Regions from separate parts of the Collimonas fungivorans genome, predicted to be linked through region 2. Evidence: predicted binding sites of a transcription regulator. Region 2 holds the regulator's gene; the other holds the start of a gene.
The links. Region 2 encodes sigma-54, which starts transcription at its own class of promoters, with help from an activator protein. Its sites were predicted from a motif close to TGGCANGNAANCTGCTTT; they were not measured.
Positions count from the first base shown of each region.

Region 1: a site for sigma-54 is predicted at 8,934-8,951, ahead of CFter6_RS22240 (CmpA/NrtA family ABC transporter substrate-binding protein). Genes of this name have one in related genera too.

Region 1 covers NZ_CP013232.1:5,068,751-5,084,721, reverse strand. Annotated here, with positions in the region: gene CFter6_RS22285 (LysR family transcriptional regulator) at 1-573, shown strand, start outside; gene CFter6_RS22280 (Glu/Leu/Phe/Val family dehydrogenase) at 828-2,114, shown strand; gene CFter6_RS22275 (amino acid ABC transporter substrate-binding protein) at 2,369-3,274, shown strand; gene CFter6_RS22270 (amino acid ABC transporter substrate-binding protein) at 3,432-4,385, shown strand; gene CFter6_RS22265 (amino acid ABC transporter permease) at 4,520-5,272, shown strand; gene CFter6_RS22260 (amino acid ABC transporter permease) at 5,275-5,970, shown strand; gene CFter6_RS22255 (amino acid ABC transporter ATP-binding protein) at 6,054-6,779, shown strand; gene pyrC (dihydroorotase) at 6,976-8,022, shown strand; gene CFter6_RS22245 (ANTAR domain-containing response regulator) at 8,186-8,806, shown strand; gene CFter6_RS22240 (CmpA/NrtA family ABC transporter substrate-binding protein) at 9,107-10,396, shown strand; gene ntrB (nitrate ABC transporter permease) at 10,579-11,355, shown strand; gene CFter6_RS22230 (ABC transporter ATP-binding protein) at 11,373-12,185, shown strand; gene cobA (uroporphyrinogen-III C-methyltransferase) at 12,206-12,988, shown strand; gene CFter6_RS22220 (DUF3025 domain-containing protein) at 13,021-13,842, shown strand; gene coq7 (2-polyprenyl-3-methyl-6-methoxy-1,4-benzoquinone monooxygenase) at 13,904-14,530, shown strand; gene CFter6_RS22210 (OsmC family protein) at 14,696-15,142, opposite strand; gene rplM (50S ribosomal protein L13) at 15,670-15,971, shown strand, end outside.
Region 2 covers NZ_CP013232.1:762,318-778,288, reverse strand. Annotated here, with positions in the region: gene CFter6_RS03280 (MFS transporter) at 1-951, opposite strand, end outside; gene uvrA (excinuclease ABC subunit UvrA) at 1,152-4,025, shown strand; gene CFter6_RS03270 (phytanoyl-CoA dioxygenase family protein) at 4,075-4,854, shown strand; gene CFter6_RS03265 (FAD-dependent oxidoreductase) at 4,878-6,098, shown strand; gene CFter6_RS03260 (PepSY-associated TM helix domain-containing protein) at 6,110-7,270, opposite strand; gene CFter6_RS03255 (monovalent cation:proton antiporter family protein) at 7,346-9,370, opposite strand; gene CFter6_RS03250 (KpsF/GutQ family sugar-phosphate isomerase) at 9,535-10,566, shown strand; gene CFter6_RS03245 (KdsC family phosphatase) at 10,566-11,153, shown strand; gene lptC (LPS export ABC transporter periplasmic protein LptC) at 11,150-11,743, shown strand; gene lptA (lipopolysaccharide transport periplasmic protein LptA) at 11,795-12,337, shown strand; gene lptB (LPS export ABC transporter ATP-binding protein) at 12,334-13,107, shown strand; gene CFter6_RS03225 (RNA polymerase factor sigma-54) at 13,225-14,706, shown strand; gene hpf (ribosome hibernation-promoting factor, HPF/YfiA family) at 14,862-15,212, shown strand; gene CFter6_RS03215 (DUF4197 domain-containing protein) at 15,334-15,971, opposite strand, start outside.

The sequences.
Region 1 (15,971 bases), 1.3 Mb from region 2:
TGCGACCTGCTGCTGTGCTATCACCATCCGCGCCAGCCGGTGCAGCTCGATACCGGGCGCTACGACCTGATCACATTGGGCAGCGAGGTGCTGCGCGCCTATGCCCATTGCAACAAGGCCGGCGTGCCGGACTATGTCTTTCCCGGCAGCGCCGGCGCGCCTTTGCCGTTCTTGTCCTATACCAGCAATGCCTATCTCGGGCGTATGGTGGAATTGATTCTGGCCGACGCCAAGAAGCCGCTCTACCTTGAGAAACGCTACGAGACGGACATGGCGGAAGGTTTGAAAATGATGGCGCTGGAAGGGCATGGCGTGGCGTTTCTGCCAGAGTCGGCGGTGACCCGCGAAGTCAAGTTGAAGCAGCTGGCCAGCGTCGACCATAACGCTCCCGAGTGGGAAGCGACCATGGAAATCCGCCTGTACCGCGAGCGTCCTACCGTGCAAAGGCCGGGCAAGCCGGTGGTGGCGCGGTTATGGGCTTACCTGCTGCAGCAGCAGGAACAGGCAACCAAAGAAGCAGCCAAGGAAGCCGCCAAAAACGCAAAACGTAAAACGCCGGCAGCGCTCGCATAAATCGCCGAAAGCGCCGGCCCGCTGCACATGCAGGATGTTGCGCGAAAGTCGTGTCTGCCATGGTGAAATTGTATTTTTGATATTAATGCAAAAAATGCATAGTTACATGCGCACAAAGCATTGGCTTTGCCCTGTGCCGTTGTCCTACGATTCGCCACTAGATCGATTTAGCCCCCGCTGTCAGTTCCCCTGTTGTCCTTATTGTTGTCCTTGTTCAGGGGGCCGGTCTGCAACTTCCAGGAGCGCGCAAAAATATGACTATCAAGCACGAAGTTCCATCCTATCTCACGCAACATGGCATCGGCCCATGGGGCGACTATCTCGAACAAATCGATCGCGTAACACCTTACCTCGGCAATCTGGCCCGCTGGGTCGAGACCATGAAACGTCCGAAGCGGATGCTGATCGTCGACGTCCCTATCGAACGTGACGACGGCACCATTGCCCACTTCGAAGGCTATCGCGTCCAGCACAACACCTCGCGCGGCCCAGGCAAGGGCGGCGTGCGTTTCCACCAGGACGTGACGTTGTCCGAAGTGATGGCCCTGTCGGCCTGGATGACGGTCAAGAACGCGGCCGTGAACGTGCCGTACGGCGGCGCCAAGGGCGGCATCCGGGTTGATCCGAAGACCTTGTCGCAAGGTGAATTGCAGCGCATGACGCGGCGTTACACCAGCGAGATCGGCATCATCATCGGCCCCAACAAGGACATCCCGGCGCCCGACGTCAACACCAACGAACAGATCATGGCCTGGATGATGGATACCTATTCCATGAACCAGGGCAGCACCGCATCGGGCGTGGTCACCGGCAAGCCGATTTCACTGGGCGGCAGCCTGGGACGGCGCGAAGCCACCGGCCGCGGCGTGTTCGTGGTGGGGTGTGAAGCGGCGGTCAAGCGCGGCCTGGATATCCATGGCGCCAAGATTGCGGTGCAGGGTTTCGGCAATGTCGGCGGCATTGCCGCGCGCCTGTTCTCGGAAGCCGGCGCCAAAGTGGTGGCGGTGCAAGACCATATCTCGACCGTGGTGCGTTCCAGCGGCCTCGATGTGGCGGCGTTGCAAGCCCACGTCAATGAAACCGGCAGCGTTGCCGGCTTCAAGGGCGGCGAAGAAATCAGCGACCGTGCGCAGTTTTGGGCTGTCGATTGCGATATTTTGGTGCCTGCTGCTCTGGAGCAACAAATCACCGTGGAGAATGCGCCCACCATCCGCGCCAAGATCATCCTGGAAGGCGCCAACGGCCCGACCAGCCCGGCTGCGGACGACATCCTGCATGAAAAGGGTGTGCTGGTGGTGCCTGACGTGATCGCCAATGCAGGCGGCGTGACGGTGAGTTATTTCGAATGGGTGCAGGATTTCTCCAGCTTCTTCTGGACTGAAGATGAAATCAACCTGCGCCTGACCCGCATCATGCGCGAAGCGTTTACCGCGGTCTGGCAACTGGCCGAAGAGAAGAAGGTATCGCTGCGCACCGCCGCATTTATCGTTGCCTGTACCCGTGTCCTGCAGGCGCGTGAAATGCGCGGTTTGTATCCTTGATTGATGTTGCGTTATAGTCGGGATGTTTTGCGCGCGCTCAAGCTGCCAGCCAGCTGAGCGCGTGTCATCTGGCCCTGGTCGCATCCGGGGACTTGTCTGCAAAAGAGCGACGCAACAGCAGTCGCCGCCGACATGCACACAGCTGGCTTGAATATTGCATTAAGTATATTCATTGCATAAAAACATTATCGACAGCGCAAGTCAACGGGGAGAGCAGCGTGGGAATCGGGAAAGGTAAGGGCGGCCAGGGGAGCATTGCGGCCGCGTGGCGCAAGGGCGGTCTGGGCGCGGTGTTAGCGGTAACGTTGGGCGTCGCCGCAACAGCTGTCCATGCGGAAGATGTGCTGGCGAAGATTCGCGACAGCAAGACCATCACGATCGGTTACCGGGAAGCGTCGTTCCCGTTCTCGTTTGTGGACCAGGATAAAAAGCCGGTCGGTTATGCAATCGATCTGTGCCTCAAGATAGCCGATGCGGTGAAGCAGCAATTGAAACTGCCGCAATTGAATATCGCCTATGTGCCAGTGACTTCATCTAATCGCATTGATATGATCGCAAGCGGAAAAATCGACCTGGAGTGTGGCTCGACCACCAACAACGCAGAGCGGCGCAAACAGGTCAGCTTCACCATCGCGCATTTCATGGCGTCGTCGCGCATGCTGGTGCGGGTGGAGGACAAGATCAAGAACTGGCCGGACCTGCGCGACAAGAAGGTGGCGACGACCAAAGGCACGACCAGCGTCAAATCCCTGGTCGACCGCGGCCAGGTCCGTTCCCTGAACATGACCATAGTGGAAGGACGAGATCACAACGAATCGTTCAAGATGGTGGAAGACAAGGCGGCCGACGCATTTGTGATGGATGACGTGCTGCTGTACGGACTGAAGGCGACCGCCAAGGATCCGGCGGCATACGCCATTGTCGGCGAGCCTTTGACAACCGAACCTTACGCGATCATGCTGCCCAAGGGCGACCCGAACTACAAGGCAGTGGTCGACCGTGAAATGGGACGCATCATCCACGATGGCGAGATCAACAAGTTGTACACCAAGTGGTTCCTGAGTCCGATTCCGGCAAAAAACAATCTCGTGTTGAACATGCCCATGGGCTATCTTTTCAGGGAGTCGTTGCGCTTTCCGTCGGACCAGGTCGGCAACTAAAAGTAAACAGAATTGGCTGTAATCGGTAATTTATGCAAAGGTGGAGACAGACGTTTTTGGAGGAGAGGTGAGAATAATAAATAAGCATAGGTTTAAGTCTGCTGCTGAGGCAGCGAGTTTGTTAAACTATACAGATAATTTTTTTACGGGAGTTGTTATGATGTCATCAAAATTAGTCGTTGCTTTGGTTGGCTTGGGAGTAATGGTTGGCTCCGTACAAGCGCAAGAACTGACCGGAACACTCAAAAAAATCAAGGATACCGGCAGCATTACCCTGGGTGTGCGCGATTCCTCCATTCCATTCTCTTACCTTGATGACAAACAATCGTATCAAGGTTACTCGATCGACTTGTGCCTGAAAGCTGCGACCGCCATTCAGAAACAGCTCGGCCTGACCGCCTTGAACGTGAAGATGGTTCCAGTGACTTCGGCCACCCGCATCCCGCTGATCTCCAACGGCACCATCGACCTGTCCTGCGATTCCGCCACCAACAATGCTGAGCGCCAAAAGGTTGTTTCCTTTGCGCCGACCATGTACGTGACCGCGAACCGCATCCTGGCCAAGAAATCCTCCAACATCAAGACGCTGGACGACCTCAAGGGCAAGACCATTGTTTCCACTTCCGGCACTTCGAACCTGAAGCAAGTCACGATCCTCAATGGCGAGCGCAACCTCGGCATGAACATCCTGGCTGCCAAAGACCATGCTGAAGCTTTCCTGATGGTGGAAACCGGCCGTGCCACGGCGTTCGTGATGGACGACATCCTGCTGGCATCGCTGGCGGCCAGCTCGAGAGCGCCTGCCGACTATGAAATCACCAAGGAAGCGCTGTCGGTCGAGCCGTACGGCATCATCGAACGCAAGGACGACCTGCCATTCAAGAAAGCGGTCGACACTGCGCTGAGCAATGTCTACACCTCGGGCCAGATCAACGACATCTACGCAAAATGGTTCCTGAAGGCGATTCCGCCTAAGGGCATCAACCTGAACGTTCCAGTCAGCCCTGAGCTGAAGGCTGCGTTTGCCAAGCCTACCGATTCGGGCGATCCGGCTGCCTATGCTGCCGTCCCTGAAGCGCAGAAACAATCGTTGAAGTTGAAGAAAAAATAAGAACGGCGATAAGAATGAAACGGGAGGCGCAAGCCTCCCGTTTTGTTTCTGAAATTGAATTGCTGCGATGCACAATCGGCGCTTGCCGGCTGGCAGCGCAACGATGGAGATTTGAGTAATAGAGGGGACTTAATATGCATTACAACTGGAACTGGGGCATCTTCTGGCAAGAGTCTCCCGACGGTGTCAGCACCTACATGGACACCTTGCTGGCCGGCCTGAAGTGGACGCTTGCGCTGTCCGCGTCGGCCTGGATCATGGCGCTGGTCATCGGCACCGTGATCGGTACGATCCGTACCATGCCGAACAAATGGGCAGTACGCGTGGCCAACGGCTACGTTGAATTATTTCGCAACATCCCGCTGATCGTGCAGATGTTCCTCTGGTATTTCGTGATGCCGGAAATCGTCCCTGCGGGCATAGGCAACTGGCTCAAGAGCCTGCCGAACGCATCATTCATCACCGCCTTCCTGGCGCTGGGTTTTTTTACGTCGTCGCGGATCGCCGTACAGGTATCCGCTGGCATCAATGCACTGCCCCGTGGCCAAAAGCTGGCGGGTACTGCACTCGGTCTGACGTTGCCGCAAACATATCGCTACGTATTGCTGCCGATGTCGTTCCGGATCATCATCCCGTCGCTGACCAACGAATTCGCAGCAATCATCAAGAACAGCTCGGTCGCACTGACGATCGGCCTGGTGGAACTGACCGCCGCTACCTACTCGATGCGTGAATTCACCTTCCAGACTTTCGAAGCCCTCACGGGCGCCACGGTGATCTACGTGATCATCTCGGGGATTGCCTTGCTGCTGGCGCGCTGGCTTGAAAAAGCCATCGCGATTCCTGGCTTCATTGCTGCCGGCAGCGCCAACACGGGAGGTCATTAATCATGTTTTCGAATTTCGATTTTGACGTCATCCAGCGCTCCTGGCTGTACCTGTTCACTACCGGCATGAAGTTCACGCTGACGCTGACCTTGGTGGCGATGGTGGGCGGCATCCTGTTCGGCACCGTGCTGGCGATGATGCGTTTGTCGCACAACAAGGCGATTTCCCTGATCGCCACCAGCTACGTCAACCTGATCCGCTCGGTACCGCTGGTGCTGGTGATTTTCTGGTTCTACTTCCTGGTACCGTATATCGGCGCCTGGATTATCGGCGCGGCACAGCCGGTGCAGGTCGGCGCATTTTCGTCGGCATTGATCACGTTCATCTTGTTTGAAGCAGCGTATTATTGCGAAATCATGCGTTCCGGGATCCAGTCGATTCCGCGCGGCCAGGTTTCCGCCGGTTACGCGCTGGGCATGAACTACTGGCAAATGATGGGCAACGTGGTGCTGCCGCAAGCGTTCCGCAACATGATCCCGATCTTGCTGACCCAGACCATCGTGCTGTTCCAGGACGTCTCGCTGGTATATGTGCTGGGTTCGGTGCCGGATTTCGTTACCGTTGCATCCAAGATCGCGCAGCGCGACGGCCGCCTGGTGGAAATGTACATGTTTGTCGCCGTGGTGTACTTCGTGATGAGTTTCGGTTTGTCGACGCTGGTCAAGAAGCTGCAGCAAAGGGTTGCAATCATTCGATAATCGTTCGATAAAATTCAGGCCCTGTCCGAGGAAGGGCAGGGCCCGGACTGCAAAACAGAATTCAGGAATTAGGAGAAATACTCATGATTAAGCTTAACAACGTCAGCAAATGGTACGGCCAATTTCAAGTCCTGACCGATTGCACTACGCAAGTGGCCAAGGGCGACGTGGTGGTGGTGTGCGGACCGTCCGGTTCCGGTAAATCGACGCTGATCAAGACCGTCAACGGCCTGGAGCCGTTCCAGAAGGGCGATATCACGGTCGACGGCATCTCGGTCGGCGATCCCAAGACCAACCTGTCGAAACTGCGCGCGCGCATCGGCATGGTGTTCCAGAACTTCGAACTGTTTCCGCACATGTCGATCCGCGAAAACCTGACCATCGGCCAGGTCAAGGTGCTGGGCCGCAGCCAGGATGAAGCCAATGAAAAAGGCTTGAAGTACCTGGACCGCGTCGGCCTGATCGCGCAGAAAGACAAGTTCCCGGGCCAGCTCTCCGGCGGCCAGCAGCAGCGCGTGGCGATTGCCCGTGCGTTGTCGATGGATCCGATTGCGATGCTGTTCGACGAGCCGACTTCGGCGCTCGATCCGGAAATGATCAATGAAGTGCTGGACGTGATGGTCGGCCTGGCGCAAGAAGGCATGACCATGATGGTGGTGACGCATGAAATGGGTTTCGCCAAGAAGGTCGCCAACCGCGTGGTGTTCATGGACAAGGGCCTGGTGGTGGAAGATTGCACCAAGGACGAATTTTTCGGTGCGCCGCGCTCCGACCGCGCTCGCGATTTCCTGGCGAAAATCATCCACTGATCGCTGAGTATCGCCCAAGACAGTAAGCCGCCGCGGAGCATATCCGGGCGGCTTTTTTATTGCGGGTAGCCGGCTGCAGCAGCGCCGGCCAGCCGCAAACCGTCGGCATTTCGCGAAGCGCCGGCTCCGGCTGCGGTAAAATGACGCCCTAATCCGCAAGCCATGCCGGAGCGTTTTTTTGCAGAAGAGAATGAACATGACTGACGCCTTGACCGATACATTGACCATCACCCGCCCCGACGACTGGCACTTGCACCTGCGCGACGGCGTGGCATTGGCCGCCGTCCTGCCGCATAGCGCACGCCAGTTCGGCCGCGCCATCGTGATGCCGAACCTGAAGCCACCGGTGACCACTACCGCGCAGGCCGCGGCCTACCGCGACCGCATCCTGGCGGTGCTGCCGCCCGATCTGGCGTTTGAGCCCCTGATGACGTTGTACCTGACCAACAACACGCCGCCCGACGAAATCCGGCGCGCCAAGGACAGCGGCTTCGTGCATGCTGTCAAGCTGTACCCGGCCGGCGCCACCACCAATTCCGACGCCGGCGTGACTGACCTCAGCAAATGCTACAAGACGCTGGAAGTGATGCAGGAGCTCGGCATGCCATTCCTAGTGCATGGCGAAGTCACCGATCCGGCGATCGATATTTTCGACCGCGAAGCGGTGTTCATCGACCGTGTGATGCAGCCGCTGCGGTCCGACATGCCGGAACTGAAAGTGGTGTTCGAGCACATCACCACCAAGGACGCCGCCCAGTATGTCGAGAGCGCCAGTGGACCGGTGGCGGCTACCGTCACGGCGCATCACCTGCTGTACAACCGCAACGAAATCTTCAAGGGAGGCATCCGGCCGCATTATTACTGCCTGCCGGTACTGAAGCGGGAAGAACATCGGCAGGCATTGGTGCAGGCGGTGACTTCCGGCAGCAGCCGGTTCTTCCTCGGCACCGATTCGGCGCCGCATCCGAAGGGTTTGAAAGAGCATGCCTGCGGCTGCGCCGGCTGTTATACCGCATTGCATGCGATGGAGCTGTATGCACAAGCCTTCGACCAGGTCGGTGCGCTCGACAAGCTGGAAGCATTCGCCAGTTTTAACGGCCCGGCCTTCTACAACCTGCCGCGCAACCAGGGCACGGTGACGTTGAAGCGCCAGCCGTGGACTTTACCGGCGGAACTGCCGCTGGGGGAAACCACCCTGGTGCCGCTGAACGGCGGCGAAACGATAGACTGGCAATTCGCGTAAAGTTATTCAAAGCTTCGTTTTAAGCTTCGCTTAAAGCCTCGTTTTTCATCTTTTGCATCGACATGGTGCGATTTTTGCATGCTTGAATGGCAGGAGTGGATAAAGCTGTCCTCCATACTGTCTAATCGTAGCAAAGGCCCTGTTAGGGACGCGGATTTCAAGCATGCAAAGTCTACGTATCGTTGTTGTCAATCCAGTCGCCATCGAAGGCGACGACGATCCTGCGTTCGAAGCGCAGGCCGCACGTGGCAAGGCTTTGCGCATCGGCTTGCTGGAGGCTGGCTACAACATCATCGCTTCATTGCCGGCCGACCTTTACCTGCCCGAAAGAATTGCTCAGTTGCAACCAGACATGGTCATCATCGATGCTGAATCCGACGCCCGCGACGTGCTGGAGCATGTGGTGGTGGCGACGCGCGATGCGCGCCGTCCCATCGTCCTGTTTACCGAGGATGCAAAAACTTCCAGCATGGATGCGGCAATGGCCGCCGGCGTTTCCGCATACATCGTTGCGGGGCTGCAGACGGCGCGCATCAAGCCGGTGCTGGAAGTGGCGCTGGCGCGCTTCCGGCAAGAGCAGAAGCTGCTGGCGGAGCTGTCCGACACCAAGCTGAAGCTGGCTGAGCGCAAGCTGCTGGACCGCGCCAAGGGTTTGCTGATGGATCACCATAAGCTGAGCGAGCAGGAGGCTTATCAAAAGCTGCGGCGGCTGGCGATGGACAAGAACCTCAAACTGTCCGAAGTGGCGCAACGTATTATCGACGCTGCTGACCTGTTGGGCTGATCAAGCCGTCAACTGCACGCCCAATCGCTGCGAGCTTGTTTGGTGCATTGCACAAGGCCGGTGCGCTTTTTGAGCGAAAAACCGGCATGCTTGTGTACCGTTACGCGTTTTCCCTGCAAAAAATTCCTGGCACGTGGTTTGCATAGTCAATTTCAAGCGCCAACGCTGGCGCTGCTGGAATCGGCTAACGGCGGCCTTCTCCACATAAGACAAAGGTGTCTTTCCGCATGACTTGTTCATTGCGGGACGACGCCTTTTTTTGCGCCTTTTTTGTTGCAGGAAACAATCTGGAGCCACGCGATGGAATCAAGCAATGCACTGCAGCTAGACACCCCGGAGACGCCTAACACGCTTGTCGACGGCAAGCGCCGTCAACTATTACAAACCGCGACTCTCGCGGCAGGAGCCAGCATGTTAGGACTTTCCAGCACCGCAACTGGAGCTTGGGCCGCGGGTTCGGACAAACCGGAAAAGACCGAGGTCAAGATCGGCTTCATTCCGCTGACCGATTGCGCATCGGTGGTGATGGCGTCGCTGCTCGGTTTCGACAAGAAATACGGCATCAAGATCGTGCTCAGCAAGGAAGCCTCATGGGCCGGCGTGCGCGACAAGCTGGCCAACGGCGAGCTGGATGGGGCACATGTGCTGTCGGGCCTGATCTACGGCGTGCAGATGGGCATAGGCGGCCAGAAGAAAGACATGGCGATCCTGATGGGGCTCAACAATAACGGCCAGGCCATTACGCTGTCGAAGAAGCTGGCCGACAAGGGCGCTGTCGACGGCCCTTCGCTGGCCAAGCTGATGGCCAGCGACAAGCGCGAATACACCTTCGCCCAGACTTTTCCGACCGGCACCCACGCCATGTGGCTGTATTACTGGCTGGCCGCCAACGGCGTCAATCCGCTCAAGGACGCCAAGGTGATTACGGTGCCGCCGCCGCAGATGGTGGCCAATATGCGGGTCGGCAACATGGATGGCTTCTGCGTCGGCGAGCCTTGGGGTCACCGGGCGATCGTCGACGGCGTCGGCATTACCGCCATCACCACCCAGGAAATCTGGAAAGACCATCCGGAAAAAGTGCTGGGCACCACCGCAGAGTTCGCCGCCAAGAATCCGAACACCTGCCGCGCCTTGATCGCTGCCGTGCTGGAAGCGGGAAAATGGATAGATGCTTCGCTCGCCAACAAGAACAAGATGGCTGAAGCGATCGCTGACAAATCGTATGTCAACACCAGCAAGGACGTGATCGACCAGCGCATCATGGGGCGTTACCAGAACGGCCTCGGCAAGACCTGGGACGATCCGAACTACATGAAGTTCTACAACGACGGCCTGGTCAATTTTCCTTACCTGTCGGACGGCATGTGGTTCATGACGCAGCACCGGCGCTGGGGTTTGCTGAAAACCGATCCGGACTACCTGGCGGTAGCCAAGTCGGTCAGCCAGATCGCCCTCTACAAGGAGGCGGCGACGATGACCAACACACCAGTGCCGAAAGACGCTTTGCGGACTTCGAAACTGATGGATGGCACGGTGTGGGACGGCAAGAATCCAGCCGCTTATGCCGCCTCCTTCAAGATCCATGCATAGATCAATCCAGATACGTCACAACCGCGGTTTATTTGGGAGCCATCATGAGCGCAATCATGGACACAGCGGCAAATGCAAATCGCCAGGCGGCGACCATGGATAACAAGGCGGCGGAGGCTGCCGCCGATACTGTCGCCATTGCGCCCCGGCCGTTGCCGAAAACCGGCAGCCGCCGCAGCAGCATGCCATCCTGGCTGATGCAGATCATCGCGCCGCTGCTCGGCCTGGCGTTCCTGGTGCTGGTCTGGCAGATCATCGCGATGAGTAACAGCCAGTTCCCGACGCCGCTGCTGACCTTGCAGGAAGCGCTCAAGCTGTTTGCCGATCCGTTCTACCGGACCAGCCCCAACGACCAGGGCATAGGCTGGAACATCCTGGCTTCGCTGCAGCGGGTCGGCGTCGGCTTCGGCCTGGCGGCGCTGGTCGGGATTCCCCTCGGCTTCATGATCGGCCGCTTCAAATTCCTGTCCAGCATGTTCGGTCCCATCATCAGCTTGCTGAAGCCGGTATCGCCGCTGGCCTGGCTGCCGATCGGCCTGCTGGTGTTCAAGTCGGCCAATCCGGCGGCGATCTGGTCGATCTTCATCTGCTCGATCTGGCCAATGATCATCAACACCGCGGTCGGCGTGCAGCGAGTGCCGCAGGATTACATGAACGTGGCGCGCGTGCTCAACCTGTCGGAATGGAAAATCATCACAAAGATCCTGTTCCCTTCGGTATTGCCGTACATGCTGACCGGCGTGCGGCTGGCGATCGGCACCGCCTGGCTGGTGATCGTCGCCGCCGAAATGCTGACCGGCGGCGTCGGCATCGGTTTCTGGGTCTGGGATGAATGGAACAACCTTAACGTGCCGCACATCATCATCGCCATTGTGGTGATCGGCGTGGTCGGCCTGCTGCTGGAGCAATTGCTGGTGGCGCTGGCTAAGACGTTTACCTATGAACAGGTATCGAATTAACCGAAGTCGAGGACAACATGGAACAACGCGACGCCAAATTCATCGATATCCATCAGGCCGAAATGGTGTTCAACACCAGCAAAGGCCAGTTTCACGCGCTGCGCGATATCAACCTGACCGTGCGCAAGGGCGAGTTCGTGACCCTGATCGGCCATTCGGGCTGCGGCAAGTCGACCTTGCTGAACCTGATCGCCGGCTTGCTGCTGCCGAGCGACGGCGTGCTGATTTGCGCCGGCCGTGAAATTGGCGGACCGTCGCCGGAACGGGCAGTGGTGTTCCAGAACCATTCGCTGCTGCCCTGGCTGACCTGCCACGAAAATATCCATCTCGGCGTCGAGCGCGTATTTGCCGCCAGCGAAAACAAGAGCGCCTTGAAGGAGCGCACCAAGGCCGCGTTGGCGATGGTGGGGCTGACCGCGGCCGGGCAAAAGCGTCCGCATGAAATTTCCGGCGGCATGAAACAGCGGGTCGGCATCGCCCGCGCTTTGGCGATGGAGCCCAAGGTCTTGCTGATGGATGAACCGTTCGGCGCGCTAGACGCGTTGACCCGCGCCCACCTGCAGGACGAGTTGCTGAAGATCGTCGCCAAGACCGGATCGACGGTGGTGATGGTGACACACGATGTCGACGAAGCCGTGCTGCTGTCCGATCGCATCGTGATGATGACCAACGGTCCGGCCGCCACCATCGGCGATATCGTGCAGGTGCGGCTAGAGCGGCCGCGTGAACGCGTGGCGCTGGCGCAGGATCCTTTGTATGCGGAGTACCGGACCTCGGTGCTGGAATTCCTGTACCGCAAACAGGCGCATCCGGCGGCGCAAGCGGCGTGAAAGCGGCCTGGAGTGCAGATATGAAACCACAAGGCAAAGTGATGCTGGTCGGCGCCGGCCCCGGCGATCCCGATCTGCTGACGCTGAAGGCAGTCAAGGCCATCGCGCAAGCCGATGTGCTGCTGGTGGACGACCTGGTCAATCCCGAGGTGCTGATGCATGCGCCAGGCCGCGCCAGGGTGATCCATGTCGGCAAGCGCGGCGGTTGCCAGTCGGCCTCGCAGGAATTCATCGAACGCCTGATGGTGCTGGAAGCGCAGGCGGGTCATTGCGTAGTGCGCCTGAAAGGTGGTGATCCGTATCTGTTCGGACGCGGCGGCGAAGAGCGCGCGCATTTGCGCCGGCAAGGCGTGGCGGTCGAAGTGGTGCCGGGCATTACCAGCGGCATGGCGGCCGCAGCCAGCATCGGCATTTCAGCTACCCATCGCGACCATAGCCAGGGCGTGATTTTCGTGACCGGCCATGGCAAGAGCGAGAGCGCACAGCCGAACTGGAAAGCGCTGGTGGCGGCGGGCATGACGCTGGTGGTGTACATGGGCGTGGCCCGCTGTGCGCAATTGCAGCGCAGCCTGCTGGCGGCGGGCATGGCAGCTGCCATGCCCGCCGCGGTGATCCAGTCGGCGACCCTGGCGACGCAGGCGCAACTGCTGACCAGCCTCGGCCAGCTGCCGCAGGCCCTGCAAGACAGCGGCCTTGGCAGTCCAAGCATTATCGTCATCGGCGAAGTAGTGCGTTGCGCCGATACTTTCGCCGAGGTTTGCGCCGATCTCGGCCAGCAGAATTTGCAGCGGGCTGTGGGCTGAACCGCTTGCGCGCAAGGTAAAATGCGCGGCAAATGCCTACTCCCGCCGCCCTCATCGATTGGTCACAACCCTGGCTCAAGCCGTTCCGCATCCTCGGCCGGCGCCTGAGCACTGCGGCCTCAGTTTCCGATAATTGGCGGCTGGCCTTGAATGCGCTCGCCCAGGAGCGCGGCATCCGCAATTACCAGGGGCTGCCGATCAGTTTTGTGGCGCAGGCCGAATTGCCGCCGGCGACCGCTTACGAAGCATTCATCGGCAGCAGCGGCAAAGTGCCGACCCGCGACAACCTCCACGATTTCCTGAATGCCCTGATCTGGCTTTCGTTCCCGGCCATCAAGGCGCGCCTGAATGCACTGCAGGCGGCCGAGCTGGCCAAGGCCGGCACTGTCTCCGGCGCTAGCCAGCCGCGTGGCGCAGCGCGCGATGCCGCTACCATCTTTGATGAAAACGCCGCTTTGCTGCTGGTGCCGGATAACGCCGCGGGGCTGGCGCTCAGCGCTGCCCTGCGCCAGCACCAATGGCAGCAAGTGTTTGTCGATCAAGGCCACATGTTTGGCGGCGAAGCCGAGATCTGGCTGTTCGGCCACGCCTTGCTGGAAAAACTGGTGCAGCCGTACAAGGCGATTACGGCGCACACCCTGGTGCTTGGCGTGCCGGAATCCTATTTCGCGTTGACCGATGAAGCCAGGCGCGGCTGGATCGATCAGCGCATTGCCGCCGAACTGGCGCAGCCTGATGCGCTGATCGGGCGCCTGACGCCATTGCCAGTGCTGGGCGTGCCGGGCTGGAGCGGCGGCCAGGACCAGGCCTTCTATGCCGACGTCGCGGTGTTTCGCCCAAAGCGCGGCAAGTGAGGCGGCAAATGATGCCGGCCTGATAAAATCGACTTACTTAATTTTAAAAGTGACTCATCGCATGCAATTCCTGGACAAAGCCATTACCGATTTCGACAACGCCTTGCGGGTGATCACCGGACAGGCTTCGGCTTCGCGTCCGAATCCGGCGCTGCTGGCTGCCGACGGCGTGCTGGATGCGGCCGAGCAGCGCCACAGCGCCGGCCTGATGCGGGTCAATCATGTCGGTGAAGTTTGCGCCCAGGCACTGTATGACGCCCAAGGCCGTTTCGCCCAAGGCGATCCGATCAAGCAGCAATTCGCCGAAGCGGGCAGGGAAGAGGAAGACCACCTGGCCTGGACCGCGGAACGCTTGCGCGAGCTGGGTTCGCATGTCAGCTTGCTCAATCCGCTGTGGTATGCCGGTTCTTATGCGCTGGGGACGCTGGCGGCGCGCCTGGGCGATGTGCGCAGCCTGAGTTTTGTATCGGAAACCGAGCGTCAGGTTGAAGCACATCTCAGCAGCCATCTGGAACAGCTGCCGCTGCAGGACGCCAAGTCGCGCGCCATCGTCGAGCAGATGCGCGAAGATGAAATCGCCCATGGCGCAGCAGCGCGCGCGTTGGGGGCGGCAGAAATGCCGCGTCCGGTGCAAAAGGTGATGCAGGCGATGTCGAAAGTGATGACGACAGTCGCCTACCATATCTGAAGAACTAGCGTCGTGTCATGCCTCATCTGTCGGCATCTCGCTTGTCCTTGACCCGTATCGCGTCGTTGCGCCTCGTCGCCATAGCCCCGCTATGTCTCCTCGGCACGCCTAGCGCTACGGGCCAAGGCCGGCGCGATATACCGACAGATGAGGCATGACACGACACTAGGCTTCGACTGCGGTTTCCGCCAGGTCGTCGACGATGTCGAAGGAGTGGGTGATTACGGCGGTTTTTTCCAGCATGATCGAGGCCGAGCAGTATTTTTCATGCGACAGCTTGATTGCGCGTTCCACCAGGTTGGGTTTCAGGTTGCGGCCGCGCACGGTGAAGTGGAAGTGGATCTTGGTGAATACCTTGGGTTCTGTCTCTGCCCGTTCCGATTTCAGCGTGACGTCGCAGCCGCGGATGTCCTGGCGGCTTTTGCGCAGGATCAGCACCACGTCATAAGCGGTGCAGCCGCCGGTGCCGGCCAGCACCACTTCCATCGGCCGCGGCGCCAGGTCGCGTCCGCCGCCGTCCGGCGCACCATCCATCGTCAATATGTGGCCGGAGCCGGTTTCTGCCAAAAACGTCATGCCGGACGAGCCGGTCCAGCGAACAGTGCATTCCATATGATCTCGTGAGAGTGATTGTGTCGTCATATTCTAACTGCTCTTGGCGGACCCGGTTTAGCCGGATTTTGTTGCATAAAAGAAAATTAAACCGTAAATTTTTACTAAAAATCTCGATTCTCTACCTTGCGATGCACAATTCTGTTTGCTAAGATCAATCTAATCGTTGCAAGATTGATTCTCGGCAACGAACACCATGTCTCCTCCACCCCTCCACAGGAGTGGATTTAAACCCGACGCCACAGCGCAGTTCGGGTTTTCTTTTATCCGGAACACCGGTTGCAGGTGTTTAGGACCTGGGTTACAACCGCATTTACAACATTCCATAGCGCAAACGGTCATTTTTTTCAATCGGTTTGACGCCAAGTCCTTGAAAAGGCTATAATTTACGGCTTTTCCGTTTGCTCAGGAAAAGATAACAAGGAAGAGTCTGTCGCTGATGCAGGACGATGTTCCGGTCTAAAAGCCGGGTTTTCGATAGCGGCGGAACCACCATTTGAGCGAATTAAACTAGTTAGGAAGTCAACATGAAAACTTTTTCCGCTAAGGGCCATGAAGTCCAGCGTGATTGGTTCGTGATTGACGCGACGGACAAAGTCCTCGGACGTGTTGCCAGCGAAGTGGCACTCCGACTGCGCGGCAAACACAAACCGGAATTTACTCCACACGTTGATACCGGCGATTTCATCGTCGTCATCAATGCAGGCAAACTGCGCGTCACTGGCGCCAAGGCAACCGACAAGACATATTTCCGTCACTCCGGTTACCCAGGCGGCATCTACGAAACAAATTTCCAGAAAATGCAACAGCGTTTTCCAGGTCGTGCGCT
Region 2 (15,971 bases):
CACGACCAGCCATTGCCAGTGGATAGTTGCCATAGAGAATGTCACCAACAGACCGAGTTGCACGACAAACAACAAGGCCACGGCCGCCAGCATCACTTGCTTCATCTTGCCCTGCTTCTCGCCGACAAATACCGGCGGCAGCATCAGCACAAAAGACGCCAGCACCACCGGCAAGTAGATTTTCCAGTGCGACTCCAGCGGCAGGCCGGCGTATTTGACCAGCGCCGCCGGCATCACCACGAACATCGCCATCTGCGTCATGTGCAAGGCAAACACCCCATAGTTGAGCCGCATCAGCTCGCCGTTGCGCAGGATCTCCGACCACGCCACGCGCCTGGCCTTGACCAGCGGCGCCGACGGCACCAGCCATACCACCACCACGATCGCGGCCAGCGACAGGAAGCCGGTCATGGCGAAGATGCCGCCCATGCCTACCCACTGGTACAGCAGCGGCGAAACGATCAGCGACAAGGCAAAGGTGAGGCCGATGGAACCGCCGACCATGGCCATGGCCTTGGTGCGGTGTTCTTCCCGGGTGGAGTCGGCGATGAAGGCGGTCACCGCCGCCGAAATCGCGCCGGCGCCCTGGATCGCGCGGCCGATGATGACCCAGTAGATATTGCCGGCAGCGGCGGCGATGAAGGAGCCCAGCGCAAACAGGATCAGGCCGATGACGATGATTTTCTTGCGGCCGTATTTGTCGGAGGCGACGCCGAACGGGATTTGCCCGAACGATTGCGCCAGGCCGTAGATGCCCATGGCGAGGCCGACCAGGGCCGCGCTGTCGCCGCCGGGCAAGGTTTTGGCGTGCACCGCAAACACCGGCAGGATCAGGAACAGGCCGAGCATGCGCAATGCAAATATCGACGCCAGCGAGGCGCTCGCCTTGACTTCGGCGCGGCTCATGCCGCTGCTGATTTCGCTGTCAAAAGAGGAAGACGAACTATTCATATTGGGTATTGGCGGATGGCGCCGTAAAGGCTGCACAACGACGAAGATCGAAACCCGTTATAGTATCAGGTTGATCCGTTTGATATGGCATGGCCGCGCCCGGCAGCGATTCCCGCCAGGGGCTGCGGCAAGCCTTTCAGGCGTGAAAATTGCAATTCGAACAAGCCAACACGGCCTTAAACTCACGCTGAAAGCTGTAGATGGACAAAAATCGGGAAGAGATCCGCATCCGGGGTGCGCGCACGCACAACCTCAAGAACATCAATCTGGATTTACCTCGCAACAAACTGATCGTGATCACCGGCTTGTCCGGCTCCGGCAAGTCGTCGCTGGCGTTCGACACGCTGTACGCGGAAGGCCAGCGGCGTTATGTCGAATCGCTGTCGTCCTATGCGCGCCAGTTCCTGCAGTTGATGGAAAAGCCGGATGTCGACCTGATCGAAGGCCTGTCGCCGGCGATTTCGATCGAACAGAAAGCGACGTCGCACAATCCGCGCTCCACCGTCGGCACGGTGACCGAGATCCACGATTACCTGCGCCTGCTGTATGCGCGGGTCGGCACGCCTTATTGCCCGGACCATCCGGAGAAACCGCTGGCCGCGCAATCGGTGTCGCAGATGGTCGATGCGGTGCTGGCCATGCCGGACGACACCAAGCTGATGATCCTGGCGCCGGTGGTGGCCAACCGCAAGGGCGAGCATGTCGACCTGTTCGAACAGATGCAGGCCCAGGGCTTTGTGCGCTTCCGCATCCAGAGCGGCACCGGCGCCGCCAAGATCTATGAAGTCGACGACCTGCCCAAGCTGAAGAAGACCGAGAAGCACACCATCGACGTCGTGATCGACCGCCTGAAAGTCAAGGCCGACACCAAGCAGCGCCTGGCGGAAAGTTTCGAAACCGCACTGCGCCTGGCCGAGGGCCGCGCGATTGCGCTGGAGATGGACAGCGGCACCGAGCACATGTATTCCAACAAGTTCGCCTGCCCGATCTGCGGTTATTCGCTGCAGGAACTGGAGCCGCGCCTGTTCTCGTTCAACAATCCGATGGGCGCCTGCCCGGAATGCGACGGCCTGGGCCATATCGAATTTTTCGATCCCAAGCGCATCGTCGCTTTCCCTAACCTGTCGCTGGCCAGCGGCGCGGTCAAGGGCTGGGACCGGCGCAACCAGTTCTATTTCCAGATGCTGACCAGCATCGCCGCGCACTACGATTTCGACATCGACGTGCCGTTCGAGAAGCTGCCGGAAAAAGCCCAGCAGGCAGTGCTGTATGGCTCCGGCAAGGAAACCATCCCCTTCAGCTACGTCAACGAACGCGGCCGCACGGTGATCAAGGAACACACGTTTGAAGGCGTGGTCAACAACCTGCAGCGCCGTTATCGCGAAACCGATTCGATGGCGGTCAAGGAAGAGCTGGCCAAGTTCATCAATGAAAAGGAATGCCCGTCCTGCCACGGCGCGCGGCTGCGCGTGGAAGCGCGCTTCGTCAAGGTCGGCAATGGCAAGCAGGAAAGAGCCATCTACGAAGTCGCGGCGACGCCACTGCGCGAAACACTGACCTTCTTTGAAAAACTGAAGCTGACCGGCGCCAAGAAGGAAATTGCCGACCGCATCATCAAGGAAATCGTCTCGCGCCTGACTTTCCTGAATAACGTCGGCCTCGATTACCTGTCGCTGGAACGCAGCGCCGACACCTTGTCCGGCGGCGAAGCGCAGCGCATCCGGCTGGCGTCGCAGATCGGCTCCGGCCTGACCGGCGTCATGTATGTGCTGGATGAACCGTCGATCGGCTTGCACCAGCGCGACAACGACCGCCTGATCGAAACCCTGCGCCACCTGCGCGACATCGGCAACAGCGTGCTGGTGGTGGAGCATGACGAAGATGCGATCCGCACCGCCGACTATGTGGTCGACATGGGCCTGGGCGCAGGCGTGCATGGCGGCGAGGTAATTGCCGAAGGCACGCTGGAGCAGATCCTCAAGAACAAGAAGTCACTGACGGCAAAGTACCTGAACGGCACCTTGAAAATCGCCGTGCCGGAGAAACGCACGCCGGCCGATCCGGACCGCCAGTTCATCATTACCGGCGCCACCGGCAACAACCTGAAGAACGTCACGATGAACCTGCCGGTCGGCCTGCTGACCTGCGTCACCGGGGTTTCCGGTTCCGGCAAGTCGACACTGGTCAACGACACCCTGTACCACGCCGCAGCGCGCCATCTGTATGGCTCGCAGGCGGAACCGGCGGCGCATGAATCGATCGGCGGACTGGAGCATTTCGACAAGGTGATCTCGGTCGACCAGGCCCCTATCGGCCGCACGCCGCGCTCCAATCCGGCCACTTATACCGGCTTGTTCACGCCGATCCGCGACCTGTTCTCGACCGTGCCGATGGCCAAGGAACGCGGCTACAACGCCGGCCGTTTTTCGTTCAACGTCAAGGGCGGCCGCTGCGAAGCCTGCCAGGGCGACGGCGTGATCAAGGTCGAAATGCACTTCCTGCCGGATGTCTACGTGCCGTGCGACGTCTGCCACGGCAAGCGCTACAACCGCGAAACGCTGGAAGTGCACTACAAGGGCAAGAGCATCACCGAAGTGCTGGGCATGACGGTGGAAGAAGCCTATGAATTCTTCAAGCCGGTGCCGGTGATCGCGCGCAAGCTGCATACGCTGCTGGATGTCGGCCTCGGTTATATCCGCCTCGGCCAGAGTGCGACCACCTTGTCCGGCGGCGAAGCGCAGCGCGTCAAGCTGTCGCTGGAACTGTCGAAACGCGATACCGGCCGCACCCTGTATATCCTGGACGAGCCGACTACCGGCTTGCACTTCCACGACATCGACCTACTATTAAAAGTGATCCACCGCCTGCGCAACCAGGGCAATACCGTGGTCATCATCGAACACAACCTGGATGTCATCAAGACTGCCGACTGGCTGATCGATCTTGGCCCTGAAGGCGGCGCCGGCGGCGGCCGCATCATCGCTACCGGCACGCCGGAACAGGTGGCGGCGAACCCCGCCAGTGTCACCGGCAAGTACCTGGGGCCGTTGCTGGAAAAACCCAAGAAAAAATAAAACAAGCCTTCCCGGCCCACCAAGCTGGGAATGCAATCACGAGATAACGATGTCTACCAACACCACCCCGGCGCTGTCTGCGGCACAGATTGACGCTTTCGAAAAAGATGGATATTTGATTTTGCCGCGCCTGGTATCCGCCGCCGATTGCGAACTGATGGCGGCCACTACCAACGCCCACCTGGCGCAGGCAGTGGCGCCGCTGGAATACGAATCCGAAGTCGGTTATGCCGGCGCGCCGAAGTCGTTTGACAGCGTCGGCGGCCGCACCGCGCGGCGCCTGCGCAACGCCTACCAGCGCGACGACAGCTATCGTGCCTGGGCCCGCAGTCCGCAACTGGTGGCGATGCTGGAACTGCTGCTGGGCGAAACGGTTTGCCTGACCTTGTCGCACCACAATTGCGTGATGACCAAGCATCCGCACTTCGGCACCGCCACCGGCTGGCATCGCGATATCCGCTACTGGTCGTTCCCGCGCAACGAGCTGATTTCGGTATGGCTGGCGCTGGATAGCGAAAACGCCAACAACGGCGGCCTGCGCTTCATTCCAGGCTCGCACCGCTTCGACATCAAACCCGAGCAAATGGATGAGCTGGATTTCCTGCGCCCGGAAGTGGCAGCCAACCAGGCCTTGTTTGCTCAGGGAAAATCAGTCGAACTGCAACAGGGCGACGTGGTGTTTTTCCATAGCGGCCTGTTCCATGCCGCCGGTCGCAACAATACCGAAACCGTCAAGGAATCGGTGGTGTTTGCCTATCATGGGCAAAGCAATCCCCCCGCACCCGGCAGCCGCTCGGCCGCCTCGGAAGATATCCTGCTAAGCAGCTAATCACACTTCGGGAACATTCCAAAATGCAGCGTATAGCCATCATAGGCGGCGGCACCGCGGGTGCCGCCAGCGCGCTGTTCCTGGCGCGCGCCGGCCATCAGGTCACGCTGTTCGAGCGCGTAGCGCAACCGACCGCGGTCGGCGCCGGCATCCTGCTGCAACCTACCGGCATGCACGTGCTGGATGCGCTCGGACTGCTGGACCCCATTCTGGCGCACGGCGCCCGCAACCACCGCTTGTTCGGCACCACGGCCGGCGGCCGCACGGTGCTGGATGTGCGTTACCGCCACCACGATGCGCAGTCGTTCGGCCTCGGCCTGCATCGCGGCGCCCTGTTTTCCGTGCTGTGGGAAGCATTGAAGACGGTCGCCATCAAGGTTTGCAGCGGTGTCAATATCTCCCGCATAGAGCAGCGCGGCGGCCAGACTCTGTTGTTTTCCCGCGACCCGGCGGCTGGCAGCAGCGAGGCCGAGGCCGGCGAATTCGACTGCGCCGTGATTGCCGACGGCACCCGCTCCGACTTGCGCGCAGCGCTGGCGATTCCGCAAAAAGTGACGCCCTATCCTTGGGGGGCATTATGGGCGCTGGTTCCGGACGACGGCTTGACCCAGGGCAGCTTGCGCCAATGGTTTCGCCATGCGCAGCAAATGCTGGGATTGATGCCGACCGGTTTCGCCTATCAGGAAATGACGCAGCCGATTCTCAGCCTGTTCTGGAGCCTGCGCGCGGATCGCCTGCCGCACTGGCAGGAACAGGGCCTGGCGGCCTGGAAACAAACCGTGCTGGCGCTGGCGCCACCGATAGCGCCGGTGCTAGAACACATACAAAGGCCGGAACAACTCACCTTCGCACGCTATGCCGATGTGCAGATGCGCCACTGGCACGATGGCCGGATAGTCTGCATCGGCGATTGCGCCCATGCCACCAGTCCGCAACTGGGACAAGGCGCCAACCTGGCGCTGGTCGATGCGATGACGCTGGCGCAATGTTTTGCCGAGAATTCTGCGGTAGAACCGGCGCTGGCGCTGTATTCGCAACGGCGGCGGCCGCACCTGCGTTATTACCAGGGCGCCAGCAAGTTGCTGACGCCTTTCTTCCAGTCCGATTCACGCATCGCCAGCACCTTGCGCGACATCGCCCTGGGTCCGATCTGCCGCCTGCCGGTGGCGCGCCAGCAGATGGCGCTGACGCTCAGCGGCAGCAAGACCGGCTGGATCTATGGCCGCTTGCGGCAGTCGAAATAACAGGGAAACGATCAGGCCTGGTGCAGATGGCGGGCCCGCACAATCGTTTCCGATTTGCGTTTTTTCAGCCAGATGGCGATGCCGGTAATTGCAAACAACAGTGGCAGGAAACCCATGAAGGCGACCAGTATCTTGCCCGGCAAACCCAGTATCTGGCCGGTATGCAAACCGTATTGCACGCCAATGAAGGCATCGCCGCCCGAACCGGTCAATGGATCGAGCGCGCGCAGCACACGGCCGTCGGCAGCGTCGACAAATACGCGCACGCTGCCGCTGTCCTGGATGTCGTCCGGCTTGCGCATGCGGATCTGGTAGATGCCGTGTTTGTCGTCGCGCGCGATACGCGCCGGCGTGGCGCGCGGCATGCTGGCCTGTGCCGAAGCCAGCGCCTGCTGCCAGCTGATCTGTTGCTTGCTCTCGGTAGCCAGCGACTTGGCGACTTCTTTCGGCGGCGGCGTCAACGGCGACAGGCTGGACACCAGCGGCCGGGCCACGTCCGGCAGGTTCATCACGGCGCCGGTAAAAGCAGTCATCACCAGCAACACGCCGGCCACCAGCCCCACCGAGCGGTGCAAGTCATACATCAGGCGGAAACCGCCGGCGCCGCGCTTGATCGACAGCGCCTTGCCCCAGCCCTTGCGATGCCGGGGCCAGGCTAGCGCGAAACCCATCAGCAGCGTTGCCAGCCATAACAGCCCGAGGCTGCCGGAAATGATGGCGCCGGGCTTGTCCAGCAACAGATAACGATGCAGGCGGAACAGGAAAGGCATCAGGTTCTGCGGCGCCAGGCTGACCGCCTTGGTATTGCGCTCGCCGACCACTGCCGCCGTGACCGGGTCGATAAACACCGTATCCATCGTCAGCTCGTCGCTCGGCTTGCGCGGCCGCAGTTTTGCCTCAAGCGGCGCGTTGGCGTTCTCCCCCATCGAGAAAAATCCCAGCTTTGCATGCGGGTAATCGTGCTCCACCTTGGCCACCAGGGCATCGATGGTCTGCCGGCTGCCGCCGGAGCTGGGGCTGAGATGATAGAACTGCGGATTGAGCCAGGCGTCGATATCGTCGTTAAACGCCAGCGCCGCCCCGGTCAGGCCCGCCATGACAATAAACAAGGACAGCAGCAAGCCGCTGTAGCGATGCAGTTTGACCAACCAATGACGTATTGCTTTTTTCACAATCACAAACCCGCTTATACAGTTTTACGCGAAGCCTGTATTGTAAATGTCGATTGAATGAGAATGGGTATTATTTCAAAGATCTTCGGCGCTGTGCTGGCTGGTGCTGGTCCATGCTTGCAGCAAACGCCCCTCCGCACGAGAGATGGCGTCCGCCGCGCCGCGCAGGACAACGATGTCTCCTGCCTGCAACACTGCCTCTGGCGTGAGCGGAATGCCGCTGCGTCCGCGCCGCAGGGCGGTGATCTCGGCGCCCATTTCCGGCAAGCCTAGCCAGGCCAGCGAACGGCCGATGGCGCGCGCGCCTTCCGGCAGGGCTACCGAGTGCAGGCGCACCTGCAGATGGTCGGCAGCATCCTGCGCATCGTCGATGCCATGGAAAAACCCGCGCAAGGCAGCATAACGCTCGTCGCGTGTCGCCTGCACCCGGTGCACCACGCGGCGCAACGGCACTCCCAGCATGACCAGCGCATGCGAGGCCAGCATCAGGCTGCCTTCCAGTGCTTCCGGCACCACCTCGGTGGCGCCGGCGGCGCGCAGCTGGTCGAGATCGGTATCGTCGTAGCTGCGCACGATTACCGGCAAGGCCGGCGCCAGCTCGCTCACATGGTGCAGTACTTTGAGGGCGGAGGGCGTGCTGGCATAGGTGATCACCAGGGCGGCGGCGCGATGCACGCCGGCCGCCACCAGGCTTTCGCGGCGCGAGGCGTCGCCGTACGAAACATGGGCGCCGGCAGCGCGCGCGTCGCGCACCCGGTCCGGATCGAGATCCAGCGCGTGATAATCGATGCCTTCTTCTTCCAGCAGCTTGGCCAGGCTCTGGCCGCTGCGGCCGAAGCCGGCGATGATCACGTGCTTCTTGGTGGCCATGGTGCGGGTGGCGATCTGGGTCAAGGCCAGCGATTGCATCATCCATTCGCTGGAAGACAGCTTCATCACGATTGCATCGGACTTGGCCAGGATGAACGGCGCCGCCAGCATCGACAGCACCATCGACGCCAGGATCAGCTGCACCAGCAAAGGATCGACCAGTTGCAGGCCGCCGGCCTGGTTCAGCAGCACAAAACCGAATTCCCCTGCCTGCGCCAGCGCCAGGCCGGTGCGCAGCGCCACGCCGGTGGAAGCGCGGAAGATTTTTGCCAATGCCGTAATCAGCACGAACTTGAGGAACACCGGGCCGGCCAGCAGCAGCAATACCAGCCACCAGTTTTCGATCACCAGGCGCAGGTTGAGCAGCATGCCGATAGTGATGAAGAACAGGCCCAGCAACACGTCCCGGAACGATTTTATGTCTTCTTCCACCTGGTGCTTGTATTCGGTTTCCGAGATCAGCATGCCGGCGATGAACGCGCCCAGCGCCAGCGACAGGCCGGCGCGCTCGGTAATCCAGGCCGAGGCCAGCGTGACCAGCAGCAGGTTCAGCATGAACAGCTCCTGCGAGCGGCGCCGCACCACGATCTGGAACCAGCGCCGCATCAGCTTCTGGCCGAAGAACAGCAGCAGCGCCAGCACCAGCACCGCCTTGCCGCTGGCCCAGGCCAGCGTCGCCAGCAGGTTGCCGTTATGTTCGGCGAGCGCCGGCACCACGATCAGCAAAGGCACCAGCGCCAGGTCCTGGAACAGCAGGATGCCGATGATGCGGCGGCCGTGCTCGCTTTCCAGTTCCATGCGCTCAGTCAGCAGTTTCGACACGATAGCGGTGGAAGACATGGTGAGCGCACCGCCCAGGGCGAACGCAGCCTGCCAGCTGATATTGGTGAGCTGCGGCAGGATCAGCGCCATCAGCCAGCTGAACAGCATGGTGGCGCCTATGGTCAATCCAACCTGCGCCATGCCCAGGCCGAACACGATATGCCGCATCGCCGTCAGTTTCGGCAGCGAAAACTCGAGGCCGATCGAAAACATCAGGAACACCACGCCGAATTCGGCCAGCGCGTGGGTAGTGGCGTTGTCTTCGGCAAAGCCCAGCGCATGCGGGCCGATCAGGATACCCACCACCAGGTAACCCAGCATGGGCGGCAAGTGGAAGCTGCGAAAAGCCACCACCCCTAGTACGGCGGAGCCGAGCAGCAAGATTGTCAGTTCTAGTCCGGTAAGCATGATTGGTAAATAATTATTTCAATATCAACATTATGTTGCAGCAATGCCAACCGCGCAGTGTTTCATTGTTTGCGAAACACTATAGTGAGGACTGAACACAGATTAATTGAAGCCGATCGGGACTGGCAAGTTTTTTGCTTTGCGATTTCGTTTATACTTTCGGGATGAGTCTAACCGATACCAAAATTTTGCCCCAAACCCTGCCCCAGTCATTCGATGCCGGCCGTGCGCTGAAGCTTGCTCGCAGCACCCTGCAAATCGAAGCCGACGCCATCATCGCACTAAAGAACAGGATTTCCGACGCCCTCGACGATCCTTTTGCCCAGGCGATTGCCTTGCTGCTCAATTGCCGCGGCCGGGTGGTGGTGTCGGGGATAGGAAAGTCCGGCCATATCGCGCGCAAGATCGCCGCTACCCTGGCCTCTACCGGCACCCCTGCCCTGTTCATCCATCCTGCTGAAGCGGCGCACGGCGACCTCGGCATGGTGACCGAGGACGATGCTTTCATCGCCATTTCGAATTCGGGCGAAACCGCCGAACTGATGGCGATCGTGCCGATCATCAAGCGCATGGGCGCCAGCCTGATTGCGATGACCGGCAACCAGGACTCGGCGCTGGCGCAACTGGCCAATGTGCACCTGGACGTCAAGGTCGACCAGGAAGCCTGCCCGCTGAACCTGGCGCCAACCGCCAGCACCACCGCCACGCTGGCGATGGGCGACGCTCTTGCCGTGGCGCTGCTGGACGCGCGCGGTTTCCGTGAAGAGGATTTCGCCCGCTCCCATCCCGGCGGCGCCCTCGGGCGGCGCCTGCTGACCCATGTGCGCGACGTCATGCGCGGCGGCGAAGCGATTCCGGCGGTGACCGCGGACGTGTCGCTGTCGACCGCGCTGCTGGAAATCACTCGCAAGGGTATTGCCATGACCGCGGTGGTGGATGAAAAATTCCATGCCATCGGCGTATTTACCGACGGCGACCTGCGGCGCCTGATCGAACAGGTGCAGGATTTCACCAAGCTGAAGATCGCCGACGTCATGCACGCCAATCCGCACAGCATAGGCCCGGACCAGCTGGCGGTCGACGCGGTGCACATGATGGAGCAGTTCCGCATCAACCAGCTGCTGGTGACCGACGCCGCCGGCACGCTGGTCGGCGCGCTGCATATCCATGACCTGACGCGCGCCAAGGTGATCTGATGACGATCCTGGCCAAGCAGGGCGATGGTGATAGTGCCAACCGCGCCGACCTGACGGCGCGCGCGGCGCGGGTGCGCCTGATGATATTTGACGTCGACGGCATCCTGACCGACGGCGGCCTGCTGTATGGCGCCGACGGCGAACAGCTCAAGCGCTTCAATGCGCTCGACGGCCATGGCATCAAGCAGCTGCAGCAAAGCGGCGTCGCCACCGCCATCATCAGCGCACGGCAGTCGGCGATTGTCAGCCGGCGCGCCAGCGACCTTGGCATCGCCCATGTGCAGCAGGGTGTGCACGACAAGCATGCGGCTTTCGTCAAATTGCTGGAGCAGCTGCAGCTGGCTCCGGATGCCTGCGGTTTTATTGGCGACGACGTGATCGACTTGCCGATCCTGTCGCAAGTCGGTTTCGCCGTCAGCGTGCCCAACGGCCATGCCGATGTCAGGAGCCGCGTGCATTACGTCACCCAGGCCGGCGGCGGCCACGGCGCCGCGCGTGAAATCTGCGACCTGATCATGCAAGCGCAAAATACCTACGCCGCCACGCTGGCGTCGTACCTGCGCACCACACCGTCAGGCATCGCATGAAAAACCTGCGCTCCACTTACCGCTTCCGCTTCCTGCTGCTGCTGATATTGTTCATCCTGCTGGCGCTCGGCAGTTTCTGGCTGATGCAAGTGATGCACAAGAATACCGAAGACCTGCTGCCGAAGGTGACGCGCACCGCGCCGGATTATTTCGTCGAGCATTTCAATTACGTGCAGATGTCGCCCACCGGCCAGCCGCGCTACAACATCGCCGGCGACCTCCTGACCCACAACCCGGGGGACGATTCGTTTGACGTGCAAAAGCCGCTGATCCATAGCCTGGACAAGGAAAAGCCGCCGATGAACCTGCGCGCCGACCGTGGCAAGATTGAAGACAACAACAGCAAGGTGCATTTGTACGGCAACGTCAATGCGGACCGGCCTAAGACGCCGCAGGCCGACAATTTCCACCTGAAATCCGAATACCTGCTGCTATTGCCCGACGATGACGTCATGCAATCCGACAAGCCGGTGGAAATGATACTGGGACAATCGACATTGCACGGCACCGGCATGGATTTCAATAATTCCACGCGGGTGCTGAAAATGTTCAGCAAGGTGCATGGCGTGTTCCCGCCGAAACCTCGCTGATCCTGCAAATTATTTTATGCATACCGCTCTATCCTTTATCCAGGATTTTTCATGAAACGACTATTTTTCATATCCCTGCTGTTGCTAAGCGCCGTGAACCTGGCGCATGCAGAAAAAGCAGACTCCGAAAAACCGACGCTGATCGATTCCGACCAGCTCACCTATGACGACGTCAAACAGGTCAATGTCGCCACCGGCAACGTGGTCCTGACACGCGGCACGCTGCTGATGAAAGCCGACCGCGTGGTGGTGACCACCGACCCATCCGGCTACCAGTTCGCCACCTTGTACGCGGATCCGGGAAAACTCGCCACGTTCAAGCAAAAACGCGACGGCGGTCCTGACCTGTGGATCGACGGCCATGCGGAACGCATCGAATACGACGGCAAGACTGAAATCACCAAGCTGTTCTCCAAGGCGCAAATGCGCCGCCTGCAGGGCGACAAGCCGACCGACGAAGTCAACGGCGAGTTCATTTCCTACGACAGCCGCACCGAATTCTATTCGGTCAACAATACCGTCAACGGCAACAGCCAGCCGGGCGCCGGACGCATACGCGCCGTCATCCAGCCGCGCCCGAAGGCGCCGCAATGAGCGCCGCAGTGAGCACATCAGTGAGCGGCGCTCCCAGCACCCTGATCGTCAAAGGTCTGCAGAAAAGCTACGGCGCGCGCCAGGTGGTGCACGATGTTTCGCTGGAAGTCCGATGCGGCGAAGTGGTCGGACTGCTTGGCCCCAATGGCGCCGGCAAGACTACATCGTTCTACATGATCGTCGGCCTGGTGCCGTCGGACGGCGGCGAGATCGACCTCGACGGCGTCGACATTTCGCGCTTGCCTATCCACAGGCGCGCGGTGCTTGGCCTGTCGTACCTGCCGCAAGAGGCGTCGGTATTCCGCAAGCTGACGGTGGAAGACAATATCCGCGCCGTCCTGGAACTGCAGCGGCCCAACGGCAAGCCGCTCACCAAGGCCGAAATCGACGAGCAGCTGCAGAAACTGCTGCATGAACTGCAAATCGAGAAGCTGCGTGAAAACCAGGCGCTATCACTGTCCGGCGGCGAGCGCCGGCGTGTCGAAATCGCCCGCGCGCTAGCCACCAATCCGCGCTTCGTGCTGCTGGACGAACCGTTTGCCGGTATCGATCCGATCGCCGTGATCGAAATCCAGCGCATCGTCCGCTTCCTCAAGGAACGCGGCATCGGCGTGCTGATCACCGACCACAACGTGCGCGAGACACTCGGCATCTGCGACCGCGCCTATATCATCAACCAAGGCAGCGTGCTGGCCAGCGGCAGTCCGGACGACATCATCGCCGATGAGTCGGTGCGGCGCGTGTACCTGGGCGAGCATTTCCGCATGTAGCTTCAGCGGAACGCAACTGAACGGTCGGGGACAGGCAATTCGCCGCGCTGCTGCGGCAGCCTGCCCCGAACAAAGAAATGCAAGTGAAAATTCAAGTGAATTGTCTGCACGGAAGCCATGAAACAATCACTCCAGCTACGCACCTCGCAGCATCTTGCGCTGACGCCTCAGTTGCAGCAGTCCATCCGGCTGCTGCAATTGTCTACGCTCGAACTGCACCAGGAGCTGGAACAGATCCTGTCGGACAATCCGCTGCTGGAACGGGTCGACGACCCGCTCGATAACTCCGTGCGCCTGCTGGCGGACGGCGCCATCAGCGGCACCACGTCAACCATGGACGCGCCGGTGGGCGACAGCGAAGTGAGCAGCTCGCCGAGCGAAAGCGAAGCCGGCCTGGACACACCGCCGGCCGTCGAAAGCGGCGCGGAAAGCGGTGACAGCGAATGGAGTTTCGACGACGTCGCGCGCAGTTCGAAGACGCCGGATGACGAAGATGCGCGGCCGCAGCTGGAAGCCCACGAATGCACCCTGCGCGAACACCTGTTGCAGCAGATGCGCGAGACGCTGAACGACATACGCGACCGCGCCCTGGTCGAACTGACCATCGATGCGCTGGACGACAACGGCTACCTGGAAGAATCGCTGGAGGAGATCCTCGAGCGCCTGCCGCCGGAACTGGAGATCGCCATCGAAGAACTGTCGACGGCGCTGAAGATGGTGCAGAGTTTCGACCCGGCCGGCGTCGGCGCCCGCAATGCCGCGGAATGCCTGGGCTTGCAGATCAGGCGTTTTATCAAAGTGCCATTTGTCACGCGCCGCCTGGCGTTGGCGATCGTACAAGACCACCTGATGCTTTTTGCGCAACGCGATTTCAACAAAATCAAGAAAGCGCTCGACTGCGACGACGAGGACCTGCGCGAGGCGCAGGCCGTCATCAAGCAGTGCAATCCGCATCCGGGCGCAGCGTTCGCCGCCAACACCTCCGACTATGTGGTGCCGGACGTGATCGTCAGGCGCAGCAAGCAGGGCTGGCAGGTGATGCTGAACAATGACGTCATGCCAAGGCTCAGGGTAAATGTCCTGTATGCCAACATTCTCAAGCAAAGCAAGGGCGACGGCGCCCTCACTTCGCAGTTGCAGGAAGCCAAGTGGCTGATCAAGAATATGCGGCAGCGTTTCGACACCATCCTGCGCGTGGCGCAGGCAATCGTCGAGCGCCAGAGGAATTTCTTTTCGCACGGGGCGGTCGCCATGCGGCCGCTTGTGTTGCGTGAAATAGCTGATACACTGGGACTACACGAGAGTACTATTTCTCGTGTAACCACTCAGAAATACATGCTCACTCCCCACGGGATGTTTGAACTGAAGTATTTCTTCGGCAGCCATGTTGCTACTGAGGCAGGTGGAGAGGCTTCCTCAACGGCAATCAGGGCACTCATTAAGCAATTGATAGGAGCGGAAGATACAAAAAATCCTTTCTCTGACAGCAAGATTGCCGACATGCTTGCGGAACAAGGTATGGTGGTTGCCCGCCGCACCGTCGCAAAATATCGCGAAGCACTGAAAATTCCGTCAGTTAATTTACGCAAAGCCTTGTAGTTTTTTCTGGTTTGATTGTAAAGCTTACCCTTGCTGTGTGCTGACCAAGCGGGTTTCATTGGTTCTTGCCAGGACAGTTTGTAGTGAACCGTCCGCTTAAAGATCCTGCGTATCCTGCTCCGGACCGCCAGCAATATTCTTGATAGGAGCGCTGTATGAACTTCACCATCAGTGGGCATCACCTCGAGTTAACCCCTGCCATTCGCGAATACGTACAAAGCAAACTAGAGCGTATCAAACGCCATTTCGACCAGGTCATCGATATCAGCGTGATCCTGACGGTCGACAAGATTACTGAAAAAGAAAAACGCCAAAAAGCGGAAATCAATCTGCGCGTAAAAGGAAAAGATCTGCATGCCGAAAGCATTGCCCATGATCTTTATGCCGCCATCGACGCCCTGATCGACAAGCTCGATCGCCAGGTGATCAAGTACAAGGACAAGATGCAAGACCACCAGCACGATGCCATCAAGCACCTGCCGGAAGAACTCCCCGCCGCGACCTGATCCGGCCTGCGCGAGCTGTGTGGCTCGCGCCAATAAATGAACAAGGGCGCAGTCAATGCGCCCTTTGTTATTGTCAAACTTAGTTTCAAACCATATTATTGTTTATCGCTGCCAGGCGCTTTTACTTCAATGCGCCGAACACCTTGCCGATAATCGCGCTGCCGGCGCCGACCGGGTCCTGGCGTATGGCTTTCTCTTCATCGCCGATGATGGTGTACAGGCCGTCCAGCGCGCGCTGCGTGACATAACCTTCGACGGTACTCTGCTGGGCCGGCACCATGCCGGTCTTGCCGACTTGTCCCATGACCGAATTGTATTGCGCCGACAGGCCGTTGCGATCGGTCACGCCTTTGACGATAGGCAGGAATTTCTGGCCCAGCTGCGCCGAAGTCTTTTGCTTGAAGAAATCGGTCACCGAGGTATCGCCGCCGGTCAGGATATTTTTTGCGTCGGTGACCGACATCGATTTGACCGCATTCAACAGCAAGGGCTTGGCCAGCGGCACCGCCTGTTCCGCGGCATGGTTCATCGACACCACCAGGTCGTCCAGCTTCTGTCCCTGGCCGGTCATCCGCAACAGCGGCATGGCTTTATCGAGCACGCTGGGCAAGCCGATCTTGACCTTGTCGTTGTTCAGGAAACCGTTCTCGACGCCCAGCTTCGACACTGCAACATCCGCGCCCTTTTGCAATGCGGCTTTCAGGCCGCTGCTGGCGTCCTGGTTGCTCAGGTCGCTTAGCGATAAAGCCAGCGCAGCGG